DNA from 3 places in the Micromonospora sp. WMMD708 genome. Region 3 is predicted to be linked to each of the others. Evidence: riboswitches for the same ligand, from Rfam matches in the RefSeq annotation. Region 3 holds a riboswitch; each other region holds the start of a gene.

Region 1 (11,649 bases), 2.9 Mb from region 3:
GTGCCGGCGGCCCGCGCCCGGCGGCCCGGAGTGCCGGGACACCTCGCAGGTGACCAGGTGGATCGGGGCCGGCGGCACGGCGAACCGCCCCGGACCCCAGCGCACCCAGAGGGCGATCCGGCCGGCTGCCGCCTCCGCCGTGAGCTTCTCCCAGGTGCGCCGCCGGTCGGTGTGGTCGACCTCGATCACCACGGGCGGCCCGTCCCGGCGGGCACACGCGACGTCCAGCACCGAGTGGCGGTCGGTCATCGGCGGGGGCAGCGGCAGCACGCTCGCCGCCCGACGGTAGGACCGCCAGCCCTGCTCGGTGGCCCAGGCCAGGACGGCGTCGATGATCCGCGCGGTCACCTCGTCGGTGCCCAGGTCGGTGAACTCCAGCCGGGCCAGCCGTCCGGTGAGCGATGCCGCGAGCCGTTCGCCGTCCGCCCCACCGTCCACCCGGGCAGGGTACCCATCCCCCGGCGACGATCCCTCCCCGGACCGACGATCACCCCACATGATCGACTCCACATCGCCGCAACAGCGGCATCCCGGAGCGTGGATGCCGCTACTTCGCTGACACAGGCCGGCCGGGCGCGGCCGGGGTGGGCAGGAGGCGCGGGGCACGGTAGGTGGCGCGGGGCGGGGTTACCGGGGGTGGGGTGGGGGTAGGCATGGGGACATGGCGGAACTGGGGGCGCTGTGGATCGTCCGGCACGGGGAGAGCACGGCGAACGTCGCCGCGTCGACGGCTGAGGCGGCCGGCGCCGAGCTGATCGACCTGACCCACCGCGACGCCGACGTGCCGCTGTCGGACACCGGTGAGGAGCAGGCGCGGGCGACCGCCCGGTGGCTGGCCGGTCTACCGGCCGGGCAGCGTCCCGACGTGGCGGTCGTCTCGCCGTACCTGCGGGCGGTGCGGACGGCGGAACTGGCCCTGGCCGGCACCGGAATCCCGGCCAGTGTCGACGAACGGCTGCGCGACCGCGAGCTGGGCATCCTCGACGGGTTGACCGGGCACGGGGTGGCCCGCCGGTTCCCCGACGAGGCGGCCCGGCGGCAACGGCTGGGCAAGTTCTACTACCGGCCGCCGGGCGGCGAATCCTGGACCGACGTGGCGCTGCGGCTGCGTACCCTCCTCGGTGACCTGCGCCGCGACCACCCGGGGCGGCGGGTGCTGCTGTTCGGGCACGACGCCCTGGTGTTCCTGCTCCGCTACCTGGTGGAAGGGCTTTCCGAGGCGGAGCTGATGGGGTTGACCCGGAAGCACGTGATCGCCAACTGCTCGGTGACCGGCTGGTCGGCCGACGCCACCGGCCGGCTCGTCCCGCAGACCTTCAACGACGTCACCCACCTGCACGCGCAGGGCGCACCACCCACCACGGAGGACGAGATCCATGCCGAACCGGTCTGAGACGCGGGTCATCACCCCGGGGCTGCTGCGGGACTGGGCGCTGCCGGTGCCGACGGGCGGCAAGGACAACCGGGGCACCGTCCTGGTCGTCGGCGGCTCCCGGTTCACCCCGGGGGCGGTGCTGCTGGCCGGGGTGGCCGCGCTGCGCGCCGGGGCGGGCGTGCTGCAACTGGCCGCCGCCGAGTCCACCGCCGCCGCGCTGAGCATCCAGGTGCCCGAGGCGATGGTGGTCGGCCTGCCGGAGACCGCCGACGGCGCGGTCGCCGGTGAGCCCGGTGACCGGCTCGGTGACCTGGTGGAGCGGGCCGACGTGGTGACCGTCGGGCCGGGCCTCAACGACATCGACCAGACCCGCGCCCTGCTGCGCCTGGTGCTGTCGGCGGCCGGGCCGCGCACCGCGCTGGTCTTCGACGCGTACGCGCTGGGCGCGCTCAGCCACGAACCGGACCTGCTGGTCGGCGCGGACCGGAAGGTGGTGCTGACCCCGAACCTCACCGAGGCCCGGCACCTGCTCGGCCGCGACCCCGGCGACGACCTGGACGCCGACTCCCGCGAGCTGGCCTGCCGGTACGAGGCGGTGGTCTCCCTGTACGGCCACATCGCCACCGGAGACGGCCAGGGCTGGCGGGAGGAGAGCGGCGACGCCGGGCTGGGCACCTCGGGCAGCGGTGACGTGCGGGCGGGGCTGCTCGCCGGGCTGCTCTCCCGGGGTGCGGAGCCGGCCCAGGCGGCCTGCTGGGCGGCCTGGGTGCACGCGGTGAGCGGGCAACGGCTGGTGCCCCGGTTCGGCCGGATCGGGTTCCTGGCCCGGGAACTGCTCGACGAGATCCCGCACACCATCGCCACCGTCTGAGCGGGTCGGGCGTTCACCGGCCGCGATCCGTTTGCGCAGTTCGTCCCGGGGTACCGGGATTGCCGTCAGCCGATCAAGGAGGTCTGCCGGTGTCCACCGACGCCATCGTCCTGCTCAAAGAGGACCACAAGGAGATGCGCCGCCTCTTCCGCGAGTTCGAGAAGGCACAGGAGGGGCCGGCCAGCCGTCGCCGGAAGCTGGTCGACGAGATCGTGGCCGCCCTGACCACCCACACCTACCTCGAGAACGAGGTGATGTACCCGGAGGTCCGTAAGCTCCTGCCGGACCTGGAGGACGACATCCTGGAGTCGTACGAGGAGCACCACGTCGCGGATGTGCTCTGCGCCGAACTGGCCGCGATGGACGCCTCCGACGACCACTTCGTCGCCAAGACCACGGTGCTGATCGAGAACGTCGAGCACCACATCGAGGAGGAGGAGCAGGAGTGGTTCCCGAAGGTGCGGGAGGCGCTCGGTCGCAACCCGCTCCAGGAGATCGGCGAGCGCATGATCGCGCAGCGCCCCGATGCCCCCCGCTCCCCCGGCGACCCGAAGGCGGTCAGGAGCGCCCGGCACGCCACCGCCGCCTGACCCGCAGGTTCGACCCGCACCGTGTCCGAGGGGCCCGACCATCCGGTCGGGCCCCTCGGACACGCGCGGGGGTGCCTACGGTTGCGCCCCGCGTGGGACAGGTCAGCGCGGTCCGGACGACGTCGCGGGGGTGACCGGGCAGCCGTCGTACTCGTCGGCCGGGACGGGCGTCGGCAGAGACGCCGCCACCAGGGAACGAACCTCCGTGTTCGGTACGGACATGACACTGCCTTCTTCCGCTGTCGCCGGCCTCCGCAGAGGATTGTGCCGGTCACAGGAACGAGGTCGACGTCCGGTGCCGATCGGGGGCCACCGGACGTCGGGAAGGGGTGGCATGCGGGTCATCGTCATCAGCGGCGGCACCGACGGCATGGGCCGGGCGACACTGGAAGCCCGGATCCGCCGTGGCGACGAGGTCGTCGCCATCGGCAGCAACCCGGCGAAGGGGCGGGCCGTGCGGGCGCTCTCCGGCCGGGTGCACTTCCTCCAGGCCGATCTGCGCTCGGTGGCGCAGACCCGCCGGGCCGTCGACACCATCAGGGGTCGATGGCCGAGGGTGGACGCACTGGCCCTGTTCGCCAACCGGCCCTCGCCCCGATCCGTCCCGTCGTGGCATGGATCGACGATCCACCGGCGGACGCGCTGACCGCCAGCGACCGGGGCAGACCCGTTCCGCTGTCGACCACGACGCTCGATCCGGCCGCCGCGCGTCGCCTCGGCACGGTGACCGAGGCGCTGCTCACCCGCCTGCACGCCGGCTGAGCCGGCGGCTCACCACAGCGGCACCGGCGCGCCGGTGGGCGCGGGCAGGATCTGCCGCACCCGCCCGGGGGGCACGCTGCGCTGGCGCCACTCCCGGGGGTAGCCCACCGAGACCTCCTCGAACCGCACCCCGTCCTTCCAGGTCGTACGGGGGATGTGCAGGTGCCCGTAGACCACGGTGGTGGCGGCGAACCGGCGGTGCCAGTCGGCGGTCGCCTCCGTCCCGCACCACTGCGCGAAGATCGGGTAGCGCAGCACCTCGGTCGGGTGGCGGTCCAGCGGCCAGTGGTTGACCAGCACGGTGGGCAGCTCCGGGTCGCGGGCCTCCAACCGGCGGGCGGTTTCCGCCAACCGGGCCGCACACCACTCCTGCCGGCTCGAATACGGGTCGGGGTGCAGCATGAACTCGTCGGTGCAGACGATCCCGGTCCGGTACGCCTCGGCCAGCGCCGCCTCCCGGGTGTCGAACCCCGGCGGTCGCCAGCTGTAGTCGTAGAGCAGGAACAGGGGTGCCACCAGCGCCGGTCCGCCCGGCCCCCGCCACACCCGGTAGTCGTCCTCGGGGGTGACCACGCCCAGGTCCCGGCACCGCCGCACCAGCAGTTCGTAGCGGTCCACCCCGCGCAGGGTCACCGGGTCGGCCGGCGGGGTCCACAGTTCGTGGTTGCCCGGTGCCCAGATGACGGTGTCGAAACGCCCGGCGAGCGTGCCGAGCGCCCACTCGATGTCGGCGACCGTGTCCGCCACGTCACCGGCGACGATCAGCCAGTCCCGTGGCGAGGCAGGCCGTAGCGCCTCGACCAGGGCACGATTCTCCGCGTACCCGACGTGCAGGTCGCTGATCGCGACCAGACTGCCCTCGGTGTCCTCCCCCAGCATCCGCCGATCGTACGCAGAAGGGTCCCCGGCGTGCGGCATGCGGGAACACCCCGGGCCGGGGTCAGTCGGCGGAGCCGGGCTCGGCCACCCGCCGGTGCTGCCCGGCCATCAGCCGGTCCGGCGTGAGCCGGGCGGCCACCGCCTGGACCTTGTTCTTCAGCGAACCGGCGACCACCTTCTCCTCGCCCTTCATCATCGCCGCGAAGCCCTGCGCGGCCACCGTCGCCGGGTCGTCCTTGTCCTGCGTGCCGACCTTGATGTCGCCCATCTCGGCACGATCGAAGAACTTCGTCCCGGTCGGGCCGGGCATCAGGGTGGTCACCGTCACGCCGGTGTCCTTCAGCTCGTTGCGCAGCGCCTCGGCGAAGGACTGCACAAAGGACTCGGAGGCGTTGTAGACCGCCTGGTAGGGGCCGGGGATGGTGGCCGCGATCGACGAGGTGATCAGCACCCGGCCGACGCCGTCACCCCGTCGTAGGTGGCCAGGTCGACCTGGACGGGCCGGATCTCGGCCCGGCCGTCGCGGCGCAGGTGGTCCTCTCCTCGGTCGGGTCCGCCGTCCGGATGTCCCCTACGTCTGCATTGCCCCGGATCGGGCCGGTCAACCCTCCGGCCGGCGGCCCGCCGGAGGTGCCCCGGAGGGCCCACCCGCCACCCGGTAGGATCGTCGGCGGGCCGTGACTGGCGCGTGGGGATGGAGCACCATCGGGAAGCGGCCCCGTCATGAGGACGCACGCCGAGCGCCTGGGCCTTCCGCACGTCACCTGGAGGTCGCATGTCGCCCAACGCCGAGTCCACCGCCTTCCGCAGCGCACTCGAGGTGATCCGGGCGGTCGAACCCCGGGTGGCCGACGCCATCGGCGCGGAGCTGACCGACCAGCGTGAGTCGCTGAAGCTGATCGCCAGCGAGAACTACGCCTCCCCGGCGACCCTGCTGACCATGGGCAACTGGTTCAGCGACAAGTACGCCGAGGGCACCGTCGGCCGCCGTTTCTACGCCGGCTGCCAGAACGTCGACACGGTCGAGGCCCTCGCCGCCGAGCACGCCAAGGAGCTGTTCGGGGCCAGCCACGCCTACGTGCAGCCGCACTCGGGCATCGATGCGAACCTGGTCGCCTTCTGGGCGATCCTGGCCGACCGGGTCGAGTCCCCCGCCCTGCAGAAGGCCCAGGTACGCCAGGTCAACGACCTGACCGAGGCGGACTGGTTCGCGCTGCGCCGCGAGCTGGGCAACCAGCGGATGCTGGGCATGTCGCTGGACGCCGGCGGCCACCTCACCCACGGTTTCCGGCCGAACATCTCGGGCAAGATGTTCGACCAGCGCAGCTACGGCACCGACCCGGCCACCGGCCTGATCGACTACGACCGGGTCGCCGAGGCCGCCCGGGAGTTCAAGCCGCTGATCCTGGTCGCCGGCTACTCGGCGTACCCCCGGAAGGTGAACTTCCGGATCATGCGGGAGATCGCCGACTCGGTCGGCGCGACCTTCATGGTCGACATGGCGCACTTCGCCGGCCTGGTCGCCGGGAAGGTCTTCACCGGCGACTTCGACCCGGTGCCGCACGCGCACATCGTCACCACCACCACCCACAAGTCGCTGCGCGGCCCGCGCGGCGGCATGGTGCTCTGCGGCCCGGAGCTGGCCGACCAGGTCGACCGGGGCTGCCCGATGGTGCTCGGCGGTCCGCTGCCGCACGTGATGGCGGCCAAGGCGGTCGCGCTGGCCGAGGCGCGGCGACCCGACTTCGCCGACTACGCGCAGCGGATCGTCGACAACGCGCAGGCCCTCGCCGAGGGGCTGCTGCGCCGGGGCACCACCCTGGTCACCGGCGGCACCGACAACCACCTGGTGCTGCTCGACGTCTCCGGCTACGGCCTGACCGGCCGGCAGGCCGAGCAGGCGCTGCTCGACTCGGGCATCGTCACCAACCGCAATGCCGTCCCGCAGGACCGCAACGGCGCCTGGTACACCTCCGGCATCCGGATCGGCACCCCGGCGCTGACCACCCGGGGCCTCGGCACCGCCGAGATGGACGCCACCGCCGAGCTGATCCACACCGTGCTCAGCCAGACCACGCCGGGCGCCAACGCCGACGGCACCCCGTCGAAGGCCAAGTACGTGCTCGACCCGGCGGTCGCCGACTCGGTCGGCAAGCAGGCCACCGACCTGCTCGCCGGCTTCCCCCTCTACCCCACCGTCGACCTGGGCTGACCCGGCCCGCCCCACGTGCGGTCAGGAGGTTCCGGTGGCGGAACCTCCTGACCGACGGGGAGCCGGGATCAGGTGATGGGGCGCTTGAGGTGGTAGCGGTGGACCTCGGTGCTGCCCTGGATGTTGTTGACGTCCTCGGCGGCGGAGACCAGCTCCCAGCCTTCCCGGCCGACCCGGTTGAGGTGGGCGATCGCGGTGTCGCCGTACGCCGTGACGTCGGTACGTGAGCCGTCCGGGCCGTACCAGACGAACGAGACGTGGAACTGGCGTCCCTGTCCCTGGTAGCGGCGGACCAACAGGGCGTACTCCCAAGCGACCATGCGTCCATTATGGCCGCTTGCCCGACCCCCGCGCAGCACGGGGGGTGGCGGTTCGACGACACCGGGTGGGGTCGGTTCCGCCGGACGGCGGCCGGCACCGGCCGGCCGCGGAAGCGACGCTCAGCCGGCCGGGATCGCGGCGCGGGTCAACTCGTCGGCGATCAGCGCGGCCAGCCGGTCCAGGCCGAGGTCGATCTGCGTCGGGGTGACGGCGCTGACCGACAGCCGCAACGCGTCGACCGGACGGCCGTCGTCGTAGAAGTGCGCCATCGGGGTCCAGAGCACCCCGTACCGTTCGGCGGAGCGGCGCAGCAGCGCGTCGTCCACCGGGAAGGGGACGGTGACCACGACGAAGAAGCCGCCGGCCGGGGTGTTCCAGCGCACCGGCGAGCCGGCCGGGAAACGCCGCCGCAGGCCGGCGAGCAGATGGTCCCGGTTGCGGGTGTACGCCGCCCGTTCCCGCCGGTTCGCGGCGACCAGCGAGCAGCCGTGCTCCAGCAGCGCCCCGCCGATCACGGCCTGGGCCAGCGGCGACGTGTTCACCGAGACCATGCTCTTGATCTTGGCCAGCTGGTCGGCGAACAACCCCACCGCGCCGTCGGCCCCGCCGACGCGCTGGTCGGCCACCAGGTAGCCGATCCGCGCCCCGGGCAGCACCGTCTTGGCGAACGAGCCCAGATAGACCACCCGCCGTCGGGTGTCCAACGCCTTGAGCGTCGGCACCCGGTCGGCGTCCCCGGCCGGGAACAGCCCGTACGGGTTGTCCTCGATCAGCAGCAGGTCCTCCTCGGCGGCCAGGTCCAGCAGTCGTTGCCGGTCGGCCAGGCCGATGCTGGTGCCGGAGGGGTTGGCGAAGTCGGGCATCACGTAGCACGCCCGGGGCCGCAGACCCTCCGCCCGGGCCCGGTGCACCTGCGCCCGCAGGTCGGCCAGGTCCACCCCGGCCGGGCCACCGGCCACCGGCCGCACCGGCAGGTCCACCAGCCGGGCCGCCCCGGTCAACCCGACGTACGTCGGGGCGACGGCGAGCAGCACGTCGGCGGGGCCGGCCCGCAACGCCCGCAGCACCAGCAGCATCGCCTCCTGGCAGCCGACGGTCACCACCACCGCCTCGTCGTCGACGTGGACGTCCTCGTCGACGGCGAGGTTGCGGGCGATCAGGTGGTGGATGATCCCCTTGGTCCGGCCGTACTGGAACAGGGTGCGACGGACCTGTTCGGGTGTCTGCCCGAGGTCGTCGGCGAGGTGCCGGCGGAACCGGTCCAGCCAGCGCCCCGGCGCGTCGTCGGCGAAGAACTCCTCGTACGGCCGCCCGGCCGCCAGCGACACCGCGTCGGGCCAGTGCTGGGACACCTCGTTGAGGAAGTTCATCGAGTTCAGCGCCGGGTCGTCGACCGCCGGGTGCAGGGTCGCCAGGTCCAGGTCCAGGTCCACCAGATGCTCCAACGGGTCAGCCTCCGGTCAGGGTACGCAGCCGCCGGGCCTGCGTCGGGTCGGCGCAGCCGGTCAGGGTCAACGCGTCGCGCAACTCGACGGCGAGCAGGTCGAGGGCGGCCTGCGCGCCGGCCCGCCCGCCGGCCGCCAGCGCCCACAGCATCGGGCGGCCCAGCAGCACCCCGGACGCGCCGAGGGCGAGCGCGCGCAGCACGTCCGTGCCGGACCGTACCCCGCTGTCCAGCAGCACCTCGATCCGCTCACCGACGGCCGCGACCACCTCCGGCAGCATGGTGGCGGTGGCCGGCGCACCGTCGAGCTGCCGGCCGCCGTGGTTGGAGACCACCACGGCGTCCACCCCGACGTCGGCGGCACGGACCGCGTCACGCGGGTCGAGGACCCCCTTGACCAGCAGCGGCAGCCCGGTACGCTCCCGCAGCCAGGCCAGATCCGCCCAGGTCAGGGCGGGCGCGAAGGCGGCCTCGGTGTGCGCGGCGATGGCCGACACACCGGGGGTGCCGGCGTGGGCCAGGTCGTCCCGGCCGGCCGGCAGATTGGCGGCGGTCACCTCCGGCGGCAACGCGAACCCGTTGCGCACGTCGCGCAGCCGCCGGCCGAGCACCGGCACGTCGACGGTGACCATCAACGCCGCACAGCCGGCGCTGTGCGCCCGGTCGAGCAGGTCGGCGACCAGCCCCCGGTCCCGCAGCCAGTAGAGCTGGAACCAGACCGGCCCGGCGGTGGCGGCGGTGACCTCCTCGACCGGGGTGCTGCTCAACGTGCTCAGCACGTAGGGCACCCCGGCCGCGCCGGCCGCCGCCGCCAGCGCCGGCTCACCGTCCGGGTGCAGCAACCGTTGGTACGCCATCGGCGCGACCGCCACCGGCATCGCCTGCTCCCGGCCGAGCAGCGGTGCGTCGGTGCGGGGACGTTCCACCCCGGTCAGCACCCGGGGCAGCACCGCGACCCGGTCGAGGGCGGCCCGGTTGGCGGCCAGCGTGGTCTCCACCCCGCTGCCCCCGCCGACGAAGTCCCAGACCCCGGCCGGGAGCGCCCGCCTGGCCAGCTCGGCGAAGTCGGCCAGGCTGACCGGCGGCCGGGCGACCTCCCCGACGGTCACCGCTCGTTCCCCACCGTGGTGGCGGAGACCGGGGTGTCGGCCGGCGGGGTGGGCAGCCCGAAGACCTCCCGCAGGAAGGCGGCGGCCTCGTCCTGGGCACGCCGGCCGGCGTCGAAGACCCCGGGCATGGCGAAGAACCCGTGGATCATGCCGGGATAGCAGGTGGCCCGCACCGGCACGCCGGCCTCCCGCAGCCGCTGCGCGTACCGCTGTCCCTCGTCGCGCAGCGGGTCGTGCTCGGCGGTGACCACCAGTGCCGGCGGCAGGCCGGACAGGTCGTCGGCGAGCAGCGGCGAGGCCAGCGGATCGGCGGCGTCCGCCGGGTCGGCCAGGTAGTGACCCCGGTACCAGTCCACGGAGTGCCGATTGAACAGCAACGGATCCTGGTCGTCGGCGGGTCGGGGGGCGGCCCGCTGGTCGGTGTTCGGGTAGACCAGCAGCTGCCCGGCCAGCCGGGGACCGCCCTCGGCGCGGGCCAGCAGGGTCACCGCCGCCGCCAGGTTGCCGCCCGCGCTGTCCCCGCCCACCACCAGCCGGTCCGGGTCCACGCCCAGCTCGGCTGCGTGTTCGGCCAGCCACCGGGTGGCGGCGTGACAGTCCAGCACGGCCGCCGGGAACGGGTGCTCCGGGGCGAGCCGGTAGCCGACCGTCACCACCTGGCAGCCGGTGGCGTTGGCCAGCCGGCGGCAGATCCCGTCGGCTGTCTCCACACTGCCCAGCGTCCAGCCGCCGCCGAAGAAGTAGACCAGGGTGGGCAGCGGCCCGTCACCGGCCGGCCGGTACACCCGGACCCGCAGGTCCCCGTCGGGGCCGGGGACGGTCGTGTCGCGTACCTCGTGGACCGGCTCGACGTCGCCGCCGCCGGCCCGGATCGCGGCGAGGTCGGCGGCGCGGGCCTCGGCGAGGGTCTGGGTGTACAGCGGTGGGGTGCCGGCGGCGGCCCGCGCGGCCCGGTAGGCCACCACCTGGGGGTCGAGGGACATGGGATCGGCTCCTATCCGCCGGTGGTGACGAAGAGCTTGTCGATGCCGCGCAGGAACAGGCTCCCGCTGTAGTCGGCCGGCTGGCTGACCGCGAGCCGGGGGAACCGCGCGAAGAGCCGGGGCAGGCCGAGCCGACCCTCCAGGCGGGACACCGCCGCGCCGAGACAGAAGTGCGGGCCGACGCCGAAGGCCAATGACGGGGGACCGTCGCGGCGCGGGTCGAACCGGTCCGGCCCGGGGAACCGGCGCGGGTCCCGGTTGGCTCCGGCGATGATCAGCAGGACGTTCTCGTCCCGGGCGACCGGCACGCCGCCCAGCACGGTGTCCCGGGGCGCGGCGCGGGCCAGGAAGTGCACCGGACTCTGCAGCCGCAGCACCTCGTCGACGCAGCCCTGGGCCAGGATCTCGTCGCCGGGCAGCGCGGCCACTGTGTCGGGGTGGCCCAGCAGCACCGGCAGGCCGTTGCTGAACATGTAGACGGTGGTGACGAAGCTGGCGTTGAACAGCACGATCAGGTTGCTGATCAACTCCTCCTCGGTCAGGTCGACCTCGCCGGAGTCCAGCGCCTCGACCAGCCCCGAGATCAGGTCCTCACCCGGCTGACGGCGACGGTGCCCGATCAGGTCCCGGTAGAGCGCCCGCAGCTCCTCGGCGGCCTGGTTGGCCAGCGCCAGCCGTTGCGGGGTCTTGCCGGCCACGTCGAGAAACTCGTCGATCCAGTCGACCCGCTGCCGGTACCAGGCCAGCTCGCTCTCGGGCAGGCCGATGAACTCGGCCATCACCAGCGCCGGCACCGGGTAGGCGAAGTCCGCGACGAAGTCGATCTCGGAGCCGTCGGCACCGGCGTCGGCCATCCGGTCCAGCAGGGTGTCGACCACCCGGACGATCACCGGTTCCAGCGCGCCGAGCCGGCGCGGGGTGAAGGTACGGGAGAACACGCCGCGCATCCGGCCGTGGTCGGGCGGGTTGACGAACATCATCGAGGACTGGAAGGTGCGCAGGATCTCCTGCTCCTCCCAGCCCGGCGGGGGCTGCTTGTACCACTCCGGGTCACGCAGCACCTGGTCGACCAGGTCGTAGCCGACGGCCACGGCGGTCACCGT
Region 2 (11,649 bases), 3.1 Mb from region 3:
GTTGTCGTGTACGGCGGCGTGGAGGTGGGTGATGGCGCGGTCGGTTTCGCCGGCGGTGAGGGCGGCGGTGCCGAGGGCGTGCTGGGTGCTGCCGAAGCAGGTGATGGCGAGGCTGGCCAGCATGGGTCGGTCGGCGTAGGGGGTGAGGAGGTTGTAGGCCTCGGTGGCGAGGTGGCCGTCGTCGAGGAGGTGGGCTGCTTCGACGATGCCGTGGAGGGTGACGAGCCAGCTGCTGGATCGGGGCAGGGTGGTGAGGTCGGGTTGGCGGAGGCGGGCGAGGGCGGCGGTGGCTTCGCGGCGGTGTCCGGCGAGGGCGGAGGCGACGGCGAGTGCTGCCTGGTATGAGTGGTCGACGGCGCTGAGGGTGGGTGAGACGGCCAGTTCGCGCAGCGTCGGGAGGTGGTCGGCGAGGTGGCCTTGGTACCAGGCGATGGTGGTCAGGTGGGCGCCGTGCCAGCCGGTGGTGTCGGCGTCGCCGGCGGTGATGCCTCGTTGGGCGCAGGTGGCGGCGCGGGCGTGGGCTTCGGTGAGTTTGCCGGCGCGGATGGTGAGCATGACGTCGATGGCGTGGGCGACGTAGGACACGGCGAGGTGGTCGCGGTGGGTGAGGTGGGTGTGGAGTTCGGTGAGGCTGCGTTCGGCTTGGGGGTGGGTGTCGAGGAACTGGTCGACGGTGCGCCAGAGGAGGGCGACCAGGAGGTCGCTGCGGCGGCCGGTGGCGAGGGCTGCGGTGAGGGCGTGTTGGCTGAGTTCGTGGCGTAGTCGGGTGTGGTCGGGGCCGAGGAGGCAGTGGTGGGCGAGGCTTGCGGTTTCGGTGATGGTGACGGGGTCGCCGGTGGTGCGGGCCTGGGTGGCGAGGGTGAGGGTGTCGGTGTGGGTTGCGGTGCGGTAGTCGTGTTCGGCGGCGAGTCGGGCGCGTAGTCGGATGCCGAGGGGGGTGTGGGGGTCGGTGGTGGCGATGGCGTGGTGGAGGCGGTGGAGGAGGAGGGTGGCGTCGCTGGTGGTGCGGTGTTCGTGGACCCAGAGGCCGCCCATGCCGGTGACGGCGAGGGTGCGGGTGTGGTGGTCGTCGGCGGCTTCTGCGGCGCGGTAGGCGGCGTCGAAGTGGATGCGGCTGGTGGTGAGGTCGCCGTCGGTCCACAGGGCGTCGGTGGCGCGGCGGAGCAGTTCGGTCGGGTGGGTGGTGGTGGGTGTCCTCACGGGTCACACCTCTCAATGAACCGAGTCAATGGGGTGATTGAGGTGAGTCTCGCATCGGTTTGGTTGGTGGCGTCAACGGCGTCTGCGGCCGGGAATCTGACATTCGGGGGTTTTCCGTGGTTGGGCGTCTGTTTATTGCACCGAGGTTGTGGTCGGATTGATCGGAGGCGCTGCGGGGGCGTGGGTGTGCCTGGTCCGGTGGAGGTGAGGGTGACGGTGCGCGACGATTTCCGGCTGGTGGCCGATGCGGTGGCGGCCGACATTCGGTCGGGGCGGATGCGGCCGGGGCAGCGGCTGCTCCCCCAGCGGGAGTTCGCCCGGCGTCACGGTATGGCGGTGTCGACGGCGGCTCGGGTGTATCAGGAGCTCGCGCGGCGGGGTCTGGTGGCCGGGGCGGTGGGGCGGGGCACGTTCGTGGCGGATTCCTCGGTGTGGTCGGGGGATGTGGGCCTGGTCGATCTGGAGGCCAACTTTCCGGTGTTGCCGGGGCAGTCGTCGATGGTGGCGCGGGCGTTGGGGCGGGTGCTGGTGCCGGCGGGCTTGGAGGCGGCGATGCATCCGGTGCCGGTGGACGGGACGCGGGAGTCGCGGCGGGTCGGTGCGTCCTTCCTGTCTCGGCCGGGGTGGGTGGTGGATCCTGCGCGGTTGCTGTTCACCGGTAGTGGGCGGCAGGCGATCGCGGCGGCCATGGTGGCGTTGGTGGCGCCGGGGCAGCGGCTCGGGGTGGAGGAGTTGACGTATCCGGTGGTGAAGACGATCGCGGCGCGGCACGGTGTGACGTTGGTGCCGATCGGTATGGATGGGGAGGGGTTGAGTGGGTCGGCGTTGGAGCAGGCGCATCGTCGGGCTCCGCTCGCGGCGGTCTACCTTCAGCCCTCGTTGCACAATCCGTTGGGGATGACGATGTCGGCGGGTCGGCGGGCCGAGTTGGGTGGGCGGCTCGCGCGGTTGGGTCTGGTCGCGATCGAGGACCGGATCAATTCGTTTCTGTGCGACGGGGAGTTGCCGTTGGCCGCGCATGCTCCCGAGCAGACGATCCTGGTGGACAGTTTGTCCAAGCGGGTGGGTGCGGGGCTCAATCTGGGTTTGCTGGTGTGTCCGGCCAGGTTGAGCGGGCGGGTCGCGGCGGCGGTGCGTTCCGGTACGTGGGGGGTGCCGGGTGTGGCGTTGGCGTGTGCGACCGCGGTGTTGGCCGATGGTACGGCGCAGCGGATCGTGCGGCTCAAGCAGCAGGATGCGCGGCTGCGGCAGGCGGTGGTGGCGGAGGTGTTGGCCGGGTTCGACGTGCGTGCTGATCCTGGGTCGTACCACGTGTGGTGGCGGTTGCCGGGTGGGTGGTCGGCGGGGGCGTTCGTGTCCGCTGCGGCCCGGCAGCGGGTGGTGATCAGTCCGGCGGCCGACTATGCGGTCGTGGGGGTGCCGGTGCCGGATGCGGTGCGGTTGTCGACGTCGTCGCCGGATGTGGAGACGTTGCGGGGCAGTGTGGCGTTGTTGGCCGCGATGGCGCGGCGGGCGCCGGAGGAGGTGGGTGCGGCGTACTGAGGGAGGTGGAACGGGATGGCACGGGGTGGAACGCCGTTAGGGGTGTCCGTGCTGGTGTCTTGATTCGGAGGAGACATGTCCCGTGTTCACAGAGTGCTCTGCCTGGTGGTGGCGGTGGTCCTCGCCGGGTTGACCGGTGCGGTGCCGGCGTCGGCCGGGTCGGGTGTGTCGGCGGTTCCGGCGTCGGGTGTGTCGGCGGCGGCGCCGCCGAGTGCGGTCGTCGACTGGGAGGGCCTGCCGACGTGGAGTGGTGGGTACGGCCCGATGCGTAACCAGAGCAATGGTCTGAAGGCGCTGCGGTATGCGGAGCGCGACTACGGCATCAATCTGAACTGGACCGACTGGCCGAATTCCCGGTGGGAGGTGTACGGGGAGGGTCTGCCGACGAATGCGCCGATCACGAGCACCACGAAGGTGGCGTTGCGGGTTCCGGGCGGTGGTTACCTGCGGTGGGGTGCGCAGAGTTACGGCATCGACCTGGTGTGGTCGGCCACCGCGGTGTACGAGTGGAATCTGATCACCACGGCGGGTGGTCAGGCGTTGTTCAACCGCAGCCGTAACGACTATGTGGTGTACGGCAGTCGGCCGTGGGGGGTCAATCTGATCTGGTCGGGTGATGCGATGGTCACGCCGCCGGATTCGGGGGTGACCGGGGTGCGGACGTTGTTGACGTACAACTGTCACAACGACCGGCGGCCGCTGCGGATCTGGATCAACGACATGGATGCCGGGGGTGTCTGGACGGATCTGGGTCTGCTGGGTTCGCAGTGGAGCGGCAGTAGTTGTCCGGTGGGTTCGCCGTTCAACTACTCGCCGACGGTGGCCAATCATCGGATCCAGGTGGTGGCGGTGGATTACAGCGCCCCGGGGTGTGCGAACGATCCGCTCATCGGGTCGTGTCGCCGGTCGATGGTCGGCATCATCAGCAATCCGGCTGGTGGGGTCGCGCAGATCACGGTCTCGTAGCGGGTCGGTCAGCCGGGCCCGGTCGTCGTGTGGCGGCCGGGCCCGGCGCGTGTGGTGGTGGCGGGCGGTGTGTGCGGCGGGTTTGTGGCATGGTGGTGGTGGATGCGACTGGCGGCACGGGGATGGGTCAACCATCGGGGAGCTCGTCGCGGGGGTCGACCGCCTGGGCCTCCGTGGTCGAGGTGGGTCATGTCTGTTTCCTCGTCCTTCTCCCCCATGTCCGGTACGGCCCGGTTGTTGCCGGGTGGGCCGGTGGCGGAGCGGATTCTCGCCGAGGTCGCCGAGGGGGTGGCGGCGTTGCGGGCGGCCGGGGTGGTGCCGGCGTTGGCGACGGTGCTGGTGGGTGACGACGACGCGAGCGTCGGGTACATCCGGATCAAGTCTCGCCAGGCGGCGGAGTTGGGGTTCGCGTCGCCGCACGTGCGGCTGCCCGGGTCGGCGTCGCAGGCCGATCTGCACCGGGTGTTGCGGGATTTCAACGACGACGCCGGGGTGCACGCGGTGTTGGTGCAGCATCCGGTTCCGGGGCATCTGGATTACGACCGGGCGTTGGAGGTGTTGGATCCGGATTCGGACGTGGACGGGATGCATCCGGTGAACATGGGCCGGTTGGCGTTGGGGTTGCCGGGGCCGTTGCCGTGTACGCCGGCGGGGATCGAGGCGTTGTTGGCGTTCCACGGGGTGCCGGTGGCGGGGCGGGAGGTGGTGGTGCTGGGTCGGGGTGCGACGTTGGGGCGTCCGTTGGCGATGTTGTTGGCGCAGAAGCGGCCGACGGCGAACGCGGCGGTGACGGTGGTGCACACGGGGGTGGCGGACTGGCCGCGGTACACGCGGCGGGCGGAGATCCTGGTGGCGGCGGCGGGGGTGCCGGGGATCGTGCGGCCGGAGCATGTGCGCCCGGGTGCGGTGGTGGTGGGTGGTGGGGTGCGGTATGAGGGTCGTCGGTTGTTGCCGGATGTGGACGAGTCGTGTGCGCGGGTGGCGGGGGCGATCACGCCGCGGGTGGGTGGGGTGGGTCCGACGACGGTGGCGATGTTGTTCCGTAACGCGTTGCGGGCGGCGCAGCGGGCGGTGGGACGGGGGTGACCGGGTGGGGGCGGTTCAGCCGAGGTCGACGACGAGGGGGCGGTGGTCGGAGATGGTGGAGCGGGGGGTGGCGGTGGCGGTGACCGGGGGTAGCCGGTGCCGGTCGTGGGGGTCGGCGAGGATGTGGTCGAGTTGGACGCGGGGGGCGGTGGCGGGGTAGGTGGGGTGGCGGGCGAGGGGTTGCCAGCCGGTGAGCAGGCGGGCGGGGCCGGCGGGGAGGTTGAGGTCGCCGAGGAGGATGCGGGGGGCGGGTAGGGCGCGCAGGGCGCGCACGACGCGGCGGAGTTGGTAGGCGTTCCAGCCGGGGACGAAGGACAGGTGGGTGGCGGCGGCGGTGAGGGGGCCGTGGGGGGTGTCGAGGACGGCGGCGAGGACGACGCGGGGTTCGTCGCGCAGGAGGATGAGGCCGCCGCCGGGGCCGGGGGCGTAGAGGGGTGAGCGTACGGGTGCGGGGTTGAGGCGGGTGACGTGCCAGCTGCGGACCCGGTGGCGGCTGATCAGGCCGATGCCGTAGCAGGGTTCGCCGTGGCCGTCGTCGTCGTGGCGCAGCGGGCGGAAGTGTTCGCCGGGGGTGCCGACGACGGCGGCGGCGAAGCGGTGTTCGGGGGCGTCGAGGGCGTGGGCGGCGATGGTGGTGAGGTCGTGGTGGCCGCTGCGGGACTGGTCGCGGTCGACTTCCTGGAGGGCGAGGATGTCGGCGTCGAGGGCGTGGACGGCGGCGGTGAGCCGGTCGGGGTCGACGAGTCCGTCGGTCAGGGAGCGGCCGTGGAGCAGGTTGAAGGTGGCCAGGCGCACGTGTGCACCCTACGTGGCGTGGGACAGTTGCTGGATGATCAAGTTGCTGTGTTGTTCGGTGCTGGTGTTCGTGGCGGTGGGTGTGGTGGGGGTGTGGTTGCGGCGGCGGCGTGGGCGGTGAGGTGGGCCACCTGGGCGGGTGGGTGGCCGGGTGGGGCGGGGAGAATGGCCGGCCGTGGATCCTGTGTCGTTGACGACTCTGCTGACTGCGGCTGCCCTGGCGGGGTGGGTGGATGCGGTGGTGGGTGGGGGTGGGTTGTTGTTGTTGCCGGCGTTGTTGGTGGCGGCGCCGGGGGTGCCGGTGGCGACGGCGTTGGGGACGAACAAGGTGGCGGCGATCTTCGGTACGTCGACGGCGGCGGTGACGTATGCGCGGCGGACGAGGCTGGACTGGGCGGTGGCGGGGCCGGCGGCCGGGTTGGCGGTGTTGACGGCGGGGTTGGGTGCGGCGTTGGCGGGTGCGGTGCCGGGTGGCGTGTACCGGCCGGTGGTGCTGGTGGTGCTGGTGGCGGTGGCGGTGTTCGTGCTGGCGCGGCCGTCGCTGGGTGTGGTGGCGGCACCGCAGCGGCGCACGCCGGTGCGGGTGGTGGTGGCGGTGGGGGTGGCGGGTCTGGGTATCGCTCTGTATGACGGGTTGATCGGGCCGGGTACGGGCACGTTCCTGGTGTTGGCGTTCACGGCGGTTCTGGGGTCGGATTTCGTGCATGCCTCGGCGATGGCGAAGGTGGTGAACGCGGGTACGAATCTGGGTGCGCTCGTGGTGTTCGGGTTGACCGGGCACGTGTGGTGGGCGTTGGGTGCGGCGATGGCGGTGTGCAACGTGGTGGGGGCGCTGGTGGGGGCGCGGATGGCGTTGCGTCGGGGTGCGGGGTTCGTGCGGGTGGTGTTGCTGGTGGTGGTGTTGGCGTTGGTGGCGAAGTTGGGGTACGACCAGTGGCTGGCCGGCTGAGCGGGGTGGGTGCTCGGCGGGCCAGCCACTGGTCGTCAGGGGTGGGTCAGGCGTGCCGGACGACGGTGTCGTAGTCGAGGCGGGGCAGGCGGGGGTGCCAGGCGTCGGGGCCGGGGTGGCCGATGTTGACCAGGAGCAGGGACTTCCAGCCGGTGTCGGTGAAGAATTCGTTGTCGACGCCGGTGGCGTCGAATCCGCCCATGGGTCCGGCGGCGAGGCCGGCGGCGCGCACGGCGAGCAGGAAGTAGCCGACCTGCAGGCCGGCGTTGAAGCGGGCCATGCCGTCGCGGGTGGTGGGGTCGGCGGCGAAGTGTTCGCGCATGCCGGGGCGGATGGGGAAGATGGTGTCGAGGTGTTCGTGGAAGTCGGTGTCGGCGGCGAGGACGGCGACGACGGGGGCGGTGGCGGTCTTGGCGCGGTTGCCCTCGGCGACGTGGGTGAGGAGGCGGTCGCGGCCGTCGCCGGGGCGGACGAACAGGACGCGCAGGGGTTGGACGTTCATGGCGGTGGGTGGGTACTTGGCGAGGTCGTAGATGGCGCGGAGTTGTTCGTCGCTGACGGGGGTGTCGGTGAAGGTGTTGGCGGTGCGGGCTTCGGTGAACAGTTGGGCCTGGGCCTGCGGGTCGAGGGTGATGAGGTGGTCGGGCAGTACGTCGGTCATGGTGTCCTCCGGTCGGATCGACGATGTGCTGCGGCCAGAGTAGCAGCTAGTTTTTTCGAAGTGGCTAGGGTGAGTTGCGGACCACGTATGCTGGGTCGATGACGACGTGCTCCCCGACCGACGGCGGGCCCCGCGCCTGCCCCGGGGGGCTGTCCCGGGCGTTCGCGTTCCTCGGCAAGCGGTGGAACGGCATGATCCTGGGCACCCTCGCCCAGGGGCCGGCCGGCTTCGCCGAGCTGGCGCGGGCGCTGCCCGGCATCAGCGAGTCGGTGCTGTCCGACCGGCTCGGTGAGCTGGCCCGGGTCGGCCTGGTCAGCCGCACGGTGCGCGAGGGTCCCCCGCTGGGCGTCAGCTACCAGTTGACCGGGCGGGGCGCGGCCCTGCTGCCGGCGCTGGACGAGCTGGCCCGGTGGGCCGACGAGAACCTCCCCACGGGTCGTTGCTGACCGGTGCCGGTCCGCGCCGAACACGACCGCGCCGAGCTGGCCGCGCTGCTGCGCCGCGATCCGGTGCTGCACGCCTACCAGTTGGGTGACCTGGACGACTTCTTCTGGCCGTACACGACGTGGTTCCGGCGCGGCGACCAGGTGGTGCTGCTCTACCACGGGGCGGCCGAGCCGGTGCTGCTGGCGTTCGCCGCGCAACGCGACGGCGCCGTCATGACGGCGCTGCTCGACGAGGTAGCCCCGGTGCTGCCGGCCCGCCTGTACGCGCACCTGTCCCCCGGCCTGGAGCGGGTCCTCGCGGGCCGGTACGTCCTCACCCCGGCCGGGGCGCACCTGCGGATGGCGTTGACCGACCCGGGGCGGATCGCCGGCACCGCCGCGCAGGGTGAGGTGCTCGACACCGCGGACCTGCCGGCGTTGCGGGACCTGTACGCGGCGGCGTACCCGGGGAACTGGTTCGACCCGCGGATGCTCGACACCGGCCACTACGTGGGGATACGCGAGGGCGACGCCCTGCTGGCGGTGGCCGGGGTGCACGTGTGGTCGCCGACGTACCGGGTGGCCGCGGTGGGGAACGTGACCACCCGTCCGCAGGTGCGGGGGCGGGGGCTGGGCGCTGCGGTGGTGGCCGCGTTGTGTGCCCGGCTGGCCGCGAGCGTCGACCACGTGACGTTGAACGTGCGGGCCGACAACACGGTCGCGGTGCGCCTCTACGAACGGTTGGGGTTCACCCGGGTCGCCGGGTTCGGCGAGTACACGATGACCGTCGGGGCGGGGTCAGCCGCGTCGGCGGGGTGAGTCGAACCGGCCGGCGCGGATCTCCCGCAGGGCCTTGCGGCGCACGTCGCCGCGCAGGGTGTCGACGTAGAGCCGGCCGGCGAGGTGATCGGTCTCGTGTTGCAGGGCGCGGGCGAGGAAGCCGCTGCCGGAGATGGTCAACGGGTCGCCGTGCCGGTCGACGCCGTGCACGGTGGCGTGCAGGGCGCGGCGGGTCGGGAAGTACAGGCCGGGAATGGACAGGCACCCCTCGTCGTCGTCCTGGATCTCGTCGGACAGCTCGATCGTGGGGTTGATCAGGTGCCCCCGGTGGCCGTCGGCGTCGTAGACGAACACCTGGGCGTCGACGCCGATCTGGGGGGCGGCGACACCGGCCCGGCCCGGTTCGCCGGTGAGGGTGTCCATCAGGTCGTCGACGAGCCGTTGCAGGGCGGCGTCGAAGCGGGTCACCGGGGTGCAGGCGGTGCGCAGGACGGGATCACCGATGATCCGGATCGGGCGTACGGTCATGTCCGGAAGGCTATCGGGGGGTCACCGGCGGCGGTGACCCGGCGCACCGGTCGGCGATCAGGGCGGCGATGCCGTCCAGGACGCGCGCCAGGCCGAAGTCGAAGGCGCGGGTCGGGTCGGTGGCGGCCTGGTACTCCTGCCCGGCGGCGGCGCCGACCCGGGCGGCGGTGGGGAACCGCGCCGGGTCCATGACCTTCTCCAGGTAGGGGGCGTGGGCGTGCCACCACTGTTCGTCGGTGAGGCCGGTGCGGCCGGCGGCCTGCGCGGCCTCCACCGCACCGCGTACCGCGCCGTGGACGTAGGAGTCGACGAGGGTGACCACGGCGTCCATCTCCAGGTCGGTCAGGCCGGTGCCCTCGACGGCGCGTAGTTCGTAGTCGTAGCGGGCGGTGACCTGGGGGCCCAGCGGTGGACGGGTGGTGGCGACCTGCAACAGCCACGGGTGGCGCAGGTACAGCGCCCACTTGTCCCGGGCGATGCGCTCCAGGCGGCCGCGCCAGCCGCCGGGGACGTCGGTGGGGCGGGGGGTCTCGCCGTGCACGGTGTCGAGCATGACGTCGAGCAGTTCCCCCTTGCCGGGCACGTGCGTGTAGAGGGACATGGTGCCGACGCCGAGACGTTCGGCGACCCGGCGCATCGACAGCGCGGCGAGACCCTCGGCGTCGGCGACGTCGATGGCGGCCCGCACGATCTGGTCGACGCCGAGGCCGCCGCTGCGGCTGACCCGCTCGCGGGTGCGCCACAGCAGGGCGAGGCTGCGGGCGGGGTCACCGGTGCCGCTGTACTCGACGTGCATGCCCGCCACCCTAACGGCCCCGGTGCGCTCGACCGGCGGCGAGCAGGGCCCGCAGCGGGGCGGCCTTCGCGGCGGCCTCGGCGACCTCGGCGGCGGGGTCACTGTCCCAGGTGATGCCGCCGCCGGCCCACAGGTGCAGCCGGTCGTGGTCGGCGGCGGCGGTGCGGATGGTCAGGCCCAGGTCGAGGTGGCCGGGGCCGATCCAGCCGAACGCGCCCATGCCGGCGCCCCGGCCGACGGGTTCCACGGCGGCGATCAACGCCAGCGCGGCGTGTTTCGGCGCCCCGGTGACCGACCCGCCGGGGCAGGTGGCGCGCAGCAGGTCGGTCAGGCCGGTCCCGTCGGCGAGGGCCGCCGACACGGTCGACTCGGCCTGCCACAGGTCACACCAGCGGCGGACGGTGAACAGGTCGTCGACGGTCACCGAGCCGGTGCGGGCGATCCGGGCGAGATCGTTGCGTTCCAGGTCGACGATCATGATGTGTTCGGCGCGTTCCTTGGCGGAGGCGAGCAGGTCACGGCGGCCGGCCGGGGTGGCGGGGCGGGTGCCCTTGATGGGGCGGGTGACGACCCGGCCGGCGTGCACGGCGACGAGCGTTTCCGGTGAGGCGCAGCCGATGCTCCATCCGTCGCCGTGCAGGGTGCCGCCGTAGCGGGCACCGGGCAGTCCGGCGAGGCGGGCCAGGGCGGGCCGGGGGTCGCCGGTGTAGGTGGCGGCGGCGTGGCCGACCACGTTGACCTGGTAAACGTCGCCGCGGCCGATCGCGGCGCGCACGGCACGCACGGCGTCGGCGTGCCGGGTGCCGCTCCAGCTGTCCCGCCACGGTCCGAGACGCAGCCGCTCGGGTGCCGGTGCGGTGGGGGGCGGTCGGCGGGGGCCGTGGTCGTAGACGACGACGGCCACGTCGGGTAGGGCGGGCACGGGGCTTGCGGGGCCGGTGGGTGCGCCGGCCATCCGGGCGCCGGCGGCGGCGGAGACGAACAGGGCGGCGCCGCAGGGGCCGTCGGTGCGGTGGGTCGCCGGGCGGGTCAGGTCGTCGACGGGCAGGCCGTGGGCGGTGAGGAAGGCGGTGATCTGGGCGGCCGGGTCGCCACCGTCGGTGACGTGCCACAGGTAGCGGTCCCGTTCCACGAGCACGCTGCGGCAGCGCTCCGGTACGGCGGGTACGTCGACCGGGGCCGTTGGGAGCGTTTCCACGCCGGGTGGCTGATTCTTCCTCATCCGTTCAGCGGATTTCCGGGCAACATGGCGGAAGGCTGCTCGATCCGGCGCGCCGAACCTTGGTACTGTGCGTCACTGGTCATGTGAACCATGACACAGTGCCCCCACAGTCCGGAGAACCCGATGTGCCAGCACCAGATCCCCTGTCCCTCCGCCGAAGCGACCGACCGGGATGCCGCCCGGGTCATCGCCTGCTTCCCAGAGCAGGGCTGGAGCCTGCTCTGCAACGGTGTCATCGTCTTCGAGGACACCGGTGAACTCCTCCCTGACGGCAGCACCATCGCCCCGCACCGCGGGCCGGCCCGGCACGCCCTCGTCGCCTGACCCGGTCACGATGCGTCGGCGTCGCCGACCCGTCACACCAGGCTAGCCCCCACGCGGGGGGCCGCCCTCCCCCGGTCGCCGCACCGGGGCGGCACGACCGCCGCCCCGGCACCGCGCCTCAGTCCTGGAACGCCTCCGGCGCCGGACACGAACACATCAGGTTCCGGTCGCCGTACGCGCCGTCGACGCGCCGCACCGGCGGCCAGTACTTCCCCACCCGGTCCACCCCGGCAGGGTAGGCACCCACCGACCGCGGATACGGATGCGGCCACCCGTCCCCGGACACCATCGCCGCGGTGTGCGGCGCGTTACCCAGGGGATTGTCCTGCGCCGGCCACTCACCCGAGGCCACCTTGTCGATCTCCGCCCGGATGG
Region 3 (6,335 bases):
CCGATCAACCCGTCATACAGAGCGATACCCAGACCCGCCACCCCCACCGCCACCACCACCCGCACCGGCGTGCGCCGCTGCGGTGCCGCCACCACACCCAGCGACGGCCGCGCCAGCACGAACACCGCCACCGCCACCAGCACCACCAGCACCACCGGCCGGTACACGCCACCCGGCACCGCACCCGCCAACGCCGCACCCAACCCCGCCGTCAACACCGCCAACCCGGCCGCCGGCCCCGCCACCGCCCAGTCCAGCCTCGTCCGCCGCGCATACGTCACCGCCGCCGTCGACGTACCGAAGATCGCCGCCACCTTGTTCGTCCCCAACGCCGTCGCCACCGGCACCCCCGGCGCCGCCACCAACAACGCCGGCAACAACAACAACCCACCCCCACCCACCACCGCATCCACCCACCCCGCCAGGGCAGCCGCAGTCAGCAGAGTCGTCAACGACACAGGATCCACGGCCGGCCATTCTCCCCGCCCCACCCGGCCACCCACCCGCCCAGGTGGCCCACCTCACCGCCCACGCCGCCGCCGCAACCACACCCCCACCACACCCACCGCCACGAACACCAGCACCGAACAACACAGCAACTTGATCATCCAGCAACTGTCCCACGCCACGTAGGGTGCACACGTGCGCCTGGCCACCTTCAACCTGCTCCACGGCCGCTCCCTGACCGACGGACTCGTCGACCCCGACCGGCTCACCGCCGCCGTCCACGCCCTCGACGCCGACATCCTCGCCCTCCAGGAAGTCGACCGCGACCAGTCCCGCAGCGGCCACCACGACCTCACCACCATCGCCGCCCACGCCCTCGACGCCCCCGAACACCGCTTCGCCGCCGCCGTCGTCGGCACCCCCGGCGAACACTTCCGCCCGCTGCGCCACGACGACGACGGCCACGGCGAACCCTGCTACGGCATCGGCCTGATCAGCCGCCACCGGGTCCGCAGCTGGCACGTCACCCGCCTCAACCCCGCACCCGTACGCTCACCCCTCTACGCCCCCGGCCCCGGCGGCGGCCTCATCCTCCTGCGCGACGAACCCCGCGTCGTCCTCGCCGCCGTCCTCGACACCCCCCACGGCCCCCTCACCGCCGCCGCCACCCACCTGTCCTTCGTCCCCGGCTGGAACGCCTACCAACTCCGCCGCGTCGTGCGCGCCCTGCGCGCCCTACCCGCCCCCCGCATCCTCCTCGGCGACCTCAACCTCCCCGCCGGCCCCGCCCGCCTGCTCACCGGCTGGCAACCCCTCGCCCGCCACCCCACCTACCCCGCCACCGCCCCCCGCGTCCAACTCGACCACATCCTCGCCGACCCCCACGACCGGCACCGGCTACCCCCGGTCACCGCCACCGCCACCCCCCGCTCCACCATCTCCGACCACCGCCCCCTCGTCGTCGACCTCGGCTGAACCGCCCCCACCCGGTCACCCCCGTCCCACCGCCCGCTGCGCCGCCCGCAACGCGTTACGGAACAACATCGCCACCGTCGTCGGACCCACCCCACCCACCCGCGGCGTGATCGCCCCCGCCACCCGCGCACACGACTCGTCCACATCCGGCAACAACCGACGACCCTCATACCGCACCCCACCACCCACCACCACCGCACCCGGGCGCACATGCTCCGGCCGCACGATCCCCGGCACCCCCGCCGCCGCCACCAGGATCTCCGCCCGCCGCGTGTACCGCGGCCAGTCCGCCACCCCCGTGTGCACCACCGTCACCGCCGCGTTCGCCGTCGGCCGCTTCTGCGCCAACAACATCGCCAACGGACGCCCCAACGTCGCACCCCGACCCAGCACCACCACCTCCCGCCCCGCCACCGGCACCCCGTGGAACGCCAACAACGCCTCGATCCCCGCCGGCGTACACGGCAACGGCCCCGGCAACCCCAACGCCAACCGGCCCATGTTCACCGGATGCATCCCGTCCACGTCCGAATCCGGATCCAACACCTCCAACGCCCGGTCGTAATCCAGATGCCCCGGAACCGGATGCTGCACCAACACCGCGTGCACCCCGGCGTCGTCGTTGAAATCCCGCAACACCCGGTGCAGATCGGCCTGCGACGCCGACCCGGGCAGCCGCACGTGCGGCGACGCGAACCCCAACTCCGCCGCCTGGCGAGACTTGATCCGGATGTACCCGACGCTCGCGTCGTCGTCACCCACCAGCACCGTCGCCAACGCCGGCACCACCCCGGCCGCCCGCAACGCCGCCACCCCCTCGGCGACCTCGGCGAGAATCCGCTCCGCCACCGGCCCACCCGGCAACAACCGGGCCGTACCGGACATGGGGGAGAAGGACGAGGAAACAGACATGACCCACCTCGACCACGGAGGCCCAGGCGGTCGACCCCCGCGACGAGCTCCCCGATGGTTGACCCATCCCCGTGCCGCCAGTCGCATCCACCACCACCATGCCACAAACCCGCCGCACACACCGCCCGCCACCACCACACGCGCCGGGCCCGGCCGCCACACGACGACCGGGCCCGGCTGACCGACCCGCTACGAGACCGTGATCTGCGCGACCCCACCAGCCGGATTGCTGATGATGCCGACCATCGACCGGCGACACGACCCGATGAGCGGATCGTTCGCACACCCCGGGGCGCTGTAATCCACCGCCACCACCTGGATCCGATGATTGGCCACCGTCGGCGAGTAGTTGAACGGCGAACCCACCGGACAACTACTGCCGCTCCACTGCGAACCCAGCAGACCCAGATCCGTCCAGACACCCCCGGCATCCATGTCGTTGATCCAGATCCGCAGCGGCCGCCGGTCGTTGTGACAGTTGTACGTCAACAACGTCCGCACCCCGGTCACCCCCGAATCCGGCGGCGTGACCATCGCATCACCCGACCAGATCAGATTGACCCCCCACGGCCGACTGCCGTACACCACATAGTCGTTACGGCTGCGGTTGAACAACGCCTGACCACCCGCCGTGGTGATCAGATTCCACTCGTACACCGCGGTGGCCGACCACACCAGGTCGATGCCGTAACTCTGCGCACCCCACCGCAGGTAACCACCGCCCGGAACCCGCAACGCCACCTTCGTGGTGCTCGTGATCGGCGCATTCGTCGGCAGACCCTCCCCGTACACCTCCCACCGGGAATTCGGCCAGTCGGTCCAGTTCAGATTGATGCCGTAGTCGCGCTCCGCATACCGCAGCGCCTTCAGACCATTGCTCTGGTTACGCATCGGGCCGTACCCACCACTCCACGTCGGCAGGCCCTCCCAGTCGACGACCGCACTCGGCGGCGCCGCCGCCGACACACCCGACGCCGGAACCGCCGACACACCCGACCCGGCCGACGCCGGCACCGCACCGGTCAACCCGGCGAGGACCACCGCCACCACCAGGCAGAGCACTCTGTGAACACGGGACATGTCTCCTCCGAATCAAGACACCAGCACGGACACCCCTAACGGCGTTCCACCCCGTGCCATCCCGTTCCACCTCCCTCAGTACGCCGCACCCACCTCCTCCGGCGCCCGCCGCGCCATCGCGGCCAACAACGCCACACTGCCCCGCAACGTCTCCACATCCGGCGACGACGTCGACAACCGCACCGCATCCGGCACCGGCACCCCCACGACCGCATAGTCGGCCGCCGGACTGATCACCACCCGCTGCCGGGCCGCAGCGGACACGAACGCCCCCGCCGACCACCCACCCGGCAACCGCCACCACACGTGGTACGACCCAGGATCAGCACGCACGTCGAACCCGGCCAACACCTCCGCCACCACCGCCTGCCGCAGCCGCGCATCCTGCTGCTTGAGCCGCACGATCCGCTGCGCCGTACCATCGGCCAACACCGCGGTCGCACACGCCAACGCCACACCCGGCACCCCCCACGTACCGGAACGCACCGCCGCCGCGACCCGCCCGCTCAACCTGGCCGGACACACCAGCAAACCCAGATTGAGCCCCGCACCCACCCGCTTGGACAAACTGTCCACCAGGATCGTCTGCTCGGGAGCATGCGCGGCCAACGGCAACTCCCCGTCGCACAGAAACGAATTGATCCGGTCCTCGATCGCGACCAGACCCAACCGCGCGAGCCGCCCACCCAACTCGGCCCGCCGACCCGCCGACATCGTCATCCCCAACGGATTGTGCAACGAGGGCTGAAGGTAGACCGCCGCGAGCGGAGCCCGACGATGCGCCTGCTCCAACGCCGACCCACTCAACCCCTCCCCATCCATACCGATCGGCACCAACGTCACACCGTGCCGCGCCGCGATCGTCTTCACCACCGGATACGTCAACTCCTCCACCCCGAGCCGCTGCCCCGGCGCCACCAACGCCACCATGGCCGCCGCGATCGCCTGCCGCCCACTACCGGTGAACAGCAACCGCGCAGGATCCACCACCCACCCCGGCCGAGACAGGAAGGACGCACCGACCCGCCGCGACTCCCGCGTCCCGTCCACCGGCACCGGATGCATCGCCGCCTCCAAGCCCGCCGGCACCAGCACCCGCCCCAACGCCCGCGCCACCATCGACGACTGCCCCGGCAACACCGGAAAGTTGGCCTCCAGATCGACCAGGCCCACATCCCCCGACCACACCGAGGAATCCGCCACGAACGTGCCCCGCCCCACCGCCCCGGCCACCAGACCCCGCCGCGCGAGCTCCTGATACACCCGAGCCGCCGTCGACACCGCCATACCGTGACGCCGGGCGAACTCCCGCTGGGGGAGCAGCCGCTGCCCCGGCCGCATCCGCCCCGACCGAATGTCGGCCGCCACCGCATCGGCCACCAGCCGGAAATCGTCGCGCACCGTCACCCTCACCTCCACCGGACCAGGCACACCCACGCCCCCGCAGCGCCTCCGATCAATCCGACCACAACCTCGGTGCAATAAACAGACGCCCAACCACGGAAAACCCCCGAATGTCAGATTCCCGGCCGCAGACGCCGTTGACGCCACCAACCAAACCGATGCGAGACTCACCTCAATCACCCCATTGACTCGGTTCATTGAGAGGTGTGACCCGTGAGGACACCCACCACCACCCACCCGACCGAACTGCTCCGCCGCGCCACCGACGCCCTGTGGACCGACGGCGACCTCACCACCAGCCGCATCCACTTCGACGCCGCCTACCGCGCCGCAGAAGCCGCCGACGACCACCACACCCGCACCCTCGCCGTCACCGGCATGGGCGGCCTCTGGGTCCACGAACACCGCACCACCAGCGACGCCACCCTCCTCCTCCACCGCCTCCACCACGCCATCGCCACCACCGACCCCCACACCCCCCTCGGCATCCGACTACGCGCCCGACTCGCCGCCGAACACGACTACCGCACCGCAACCCACACCGACACCCTCACCCTCGCCACCCAGGCCCGCACCACCGGCGACCCCGTCACCATCACCGAAACCGCAAGCCTCGCCCACCACTGCCTCCTCGGCCCCGACCACACCCGACTACGCCACGAACTCAGCCAACACGCCCTCACCGCAGCCCTCGCCACCGGCCGCCGCAGCGACCTCCTGGTCGCCCTCCTCTGGCGCACCGTCGACCAGTTCCTCGACACCCACCCCCAAGCCGAACGCAGCCTCACCGAACTCCACACCCACCTCACCCACCGCGACCACCTCGCCGTGTCCTACGTCGCCCACGCCATCGACGTCATGCTCACCATCCGCGCCGGCAAACTCACCGAAGCCCACGCCCGCGCCGCCACCTGCGCCCAACGAGGCATCACCGCCGGCGACGCCGACACCACCGGCTGGCACGGCGCCCACCTGACCACCATCGCCTGGTACCAAGGCCACCTCGCCGACCACCTCCCGACGCTGCGCGAACTGGCCGTCTCACCCACCCTCAGCGCCGTCGACCACTCATACCAGGCAGCACTCGCCGTCGCCTCCGCCCTCGCCGGACACCGCCGCGAAGCCACCGCCGCCCTCGCCCGCCTCCGCCAACCCGACCTCACCACCCTGCCCCGATCCAGCAGCTGGCTCGTCACCCTCCACGGCATCGTCGAAGCAGCCCACCTCCTCGACGACGGCCACCTCGCCACCGAGGCCTACAACCTCCTCACCCCCTACGCCGACCGACCCATGCTGGCCAGCCTCGCCATCACCTGCTTCGGCAGCACCCAGCACGCCCTCGGCACCGCCGCCCTCACCGCCGGCGAAACCGACCGCGCCATCACCCACCTCCACGCCGCCGTACACGACAACCTCAGGCTCGGCCACCTCCCCGCCGCCACCCTCTCCCGCGCCCGCCTGGCCCAGGCCCTCGACCAGCGCCCCGGCCAACACGACCGCCGAGAAGCCGAACGACA

The links. A riboswitch is a leader RNA that binds a small molecule or an ion and turns the genes downstream of it on or off. The one in region 3 is predicted to bind ZMP and ZTP.
Region 1: another riboswitch for ZMP and ZTP. It lies ahead of ACN260_RS12705 (glycine hydroxymethyltransferase); the one in region 3 lies ahead of ACN260_RS00015 (bifunctional 5,10-methylenetetrahydrofolate dehydrogenase/5,10-methenyltetrahydrofolate cyclohydrolase).
Region 2: another riboswitch for ZMP and ZTP. It lies ahead of ACN260_RS13875 (bifunctional 5,10-methylenetetrahydrofolate dehydrogenase/5,10-methenyltetrahydrofolate cyclohydrolase); the one in region 3 lies ahead of ACN260_RS00015 (bifunctional 5,10-methylenetetrahydrofolate dehydrogenase/5,10-methenyltetrahydrofolate cyclohydrolase).

What each region holds. Positions count from the first base shown of each region.
Region 1 is NZ_CP186060.1:2,889,065-2,900,713, reverse strand. Features, by position in the region: gene ACN260_RS12745 (hypothetical protein) at 1-438, opposite strand, end outside; gene ACN260_RS12740 (histidine phosphatase family protein) at 662-1,393, shown strand; gene ACN260_RS12735 (NAD(P)H-hydrate dehydratase) at 1,377-2,246, shown strand; gene ACN260_RS12730 (hemerythrin domain-containing protein) at 2,336-2,836, shown strand; gene ACN260_RS12725 (SDR family NAD(P)-dependent oxidoreductase) at 3,171-3,482, shown strand; gene ACN260_RS12720 (hypothetical protein) at 3,446-3,598, shown strand; gene ACN260_RS12715 (metallophosphoesterase family protein) at 3,608-4,477, opposite strand; gene ACN260_RS12710 (SDR family NAD(P)-dependent oxidoreductase) at 4,539-4,928, opposite strand; ZMP/ZTP riboswitch at 5,145-5,234, shown strand; gene ACN260_RS12705 (glycine hydroxymethyltransferase) at 5,253-6,689, shown strand; gene ACN260_RS12700 (hypothetical protein) at 6,758-7,009, opposite strand; gene ACN260_RS12695 (PLP-dependent aminotransferase family protein) at 7,130-8,455, opposite strand; gene ACN260_RS12690 (alpha-hydroxy acid oxidase) at 8,460-9,563, opposite strand; gene ACN260_RS12685 (alpha/beta hydrolase) at 9,560-10,546, opposite strand; gene ACN260_RS12680 (cytochrome P450) at 10,558-11,649, opposite strand, start outside.
Region 2 is NZ_CP186060.1:3,129,138-3,140,786, reverse strand. Features, by position in the region: gene ACN260_RS13890 (hypothetical protein) at 1-1,200, opposite strand, end outside; gene ACN260_RS13885 (PLP-dependent aminotransferase family protein) at 1,243-2,742, shown strand; gene ACN260_RS13880 (hypothetical protein) at 2,818-3,708, shown strand; ZMP/ZTP riboswitch at 3,803-3,884, shown strand; gene ACN260_RS13875 (bifunctional 5,10-methylenetetrahydrofolate dehydrogenase/5,10-methenyltetrahydrofolate cyclohydrolase) at 3,898-4,794, shown strand; gene ACN260_RS13870 (endonuclease/exonuclease/phosphatase family protein) at 4,810-5,589, opposite strand; gene ACN260_RS13865 (sulfite exporter TauE/SafE family protein) at 5,780-6,538, shown strand; gene ACN260_RS13860 (malonic semialdehyde reductase) at 6,585-7,199, opposite strand; gene ACN260_RS13855 (winged helix-turn-helix transcriptional regulator) at 7,298-7,645, shown strand; gene ACN260_RS13850 (GNAT family N-acetyltransferase) at 7,649-8,443, shown strand; gene def (peptide deformylase) at 8,423-8,932, opposite strand; gene ACN260_RS13840 (TetR/AcrR family transcriptional regulator) at 8,943-9,728, opposite strand; gene ACN260_RS13835 (chorismate-binding protein) at 9,739-10,950, opposite strand; gene ACN260_RS13830 (DUF5999 family protein) at 11,074-11,274, shown strand; gene gcvP (aminomethyl-transferring glycine dehydrogenase) at 11,393-11,649, opposite strand, start outside.
Region 3 is NZ_CP186060.1:130-6,464, forward strand. Features, by position in the region: partial or broken gene ACN260_RS00005 (sulfite exporter TauE/SafE family protein) at 1-413, opposite strand, end outside; gene ACN260_RS00010 (endonuclease/exonuclease/phosphatase family protein) at 643-1,422, shown strand; gene ACN260_RS00015 (bifunctional 5,10-methylenetetrahydrofolate dehydrogenase/5,10-methenyltetrahydrofolate cyclohydrolase) at 1,438-2,334, opposite strand; ZMP/ZTP riboswitch at 2,348-2,429, opposite strand; gene ACN260_RS00020 (hypothetical protein) at 2,524-3,414, opposite strand; gene ACN260_RS00025 (PLP-dependent aminotransferase family protein) at 3,490-4,989, opposite strand; gene ACN260_RS00030 (hypothetical protein) at 5,032-6,335, shown strand, end outside.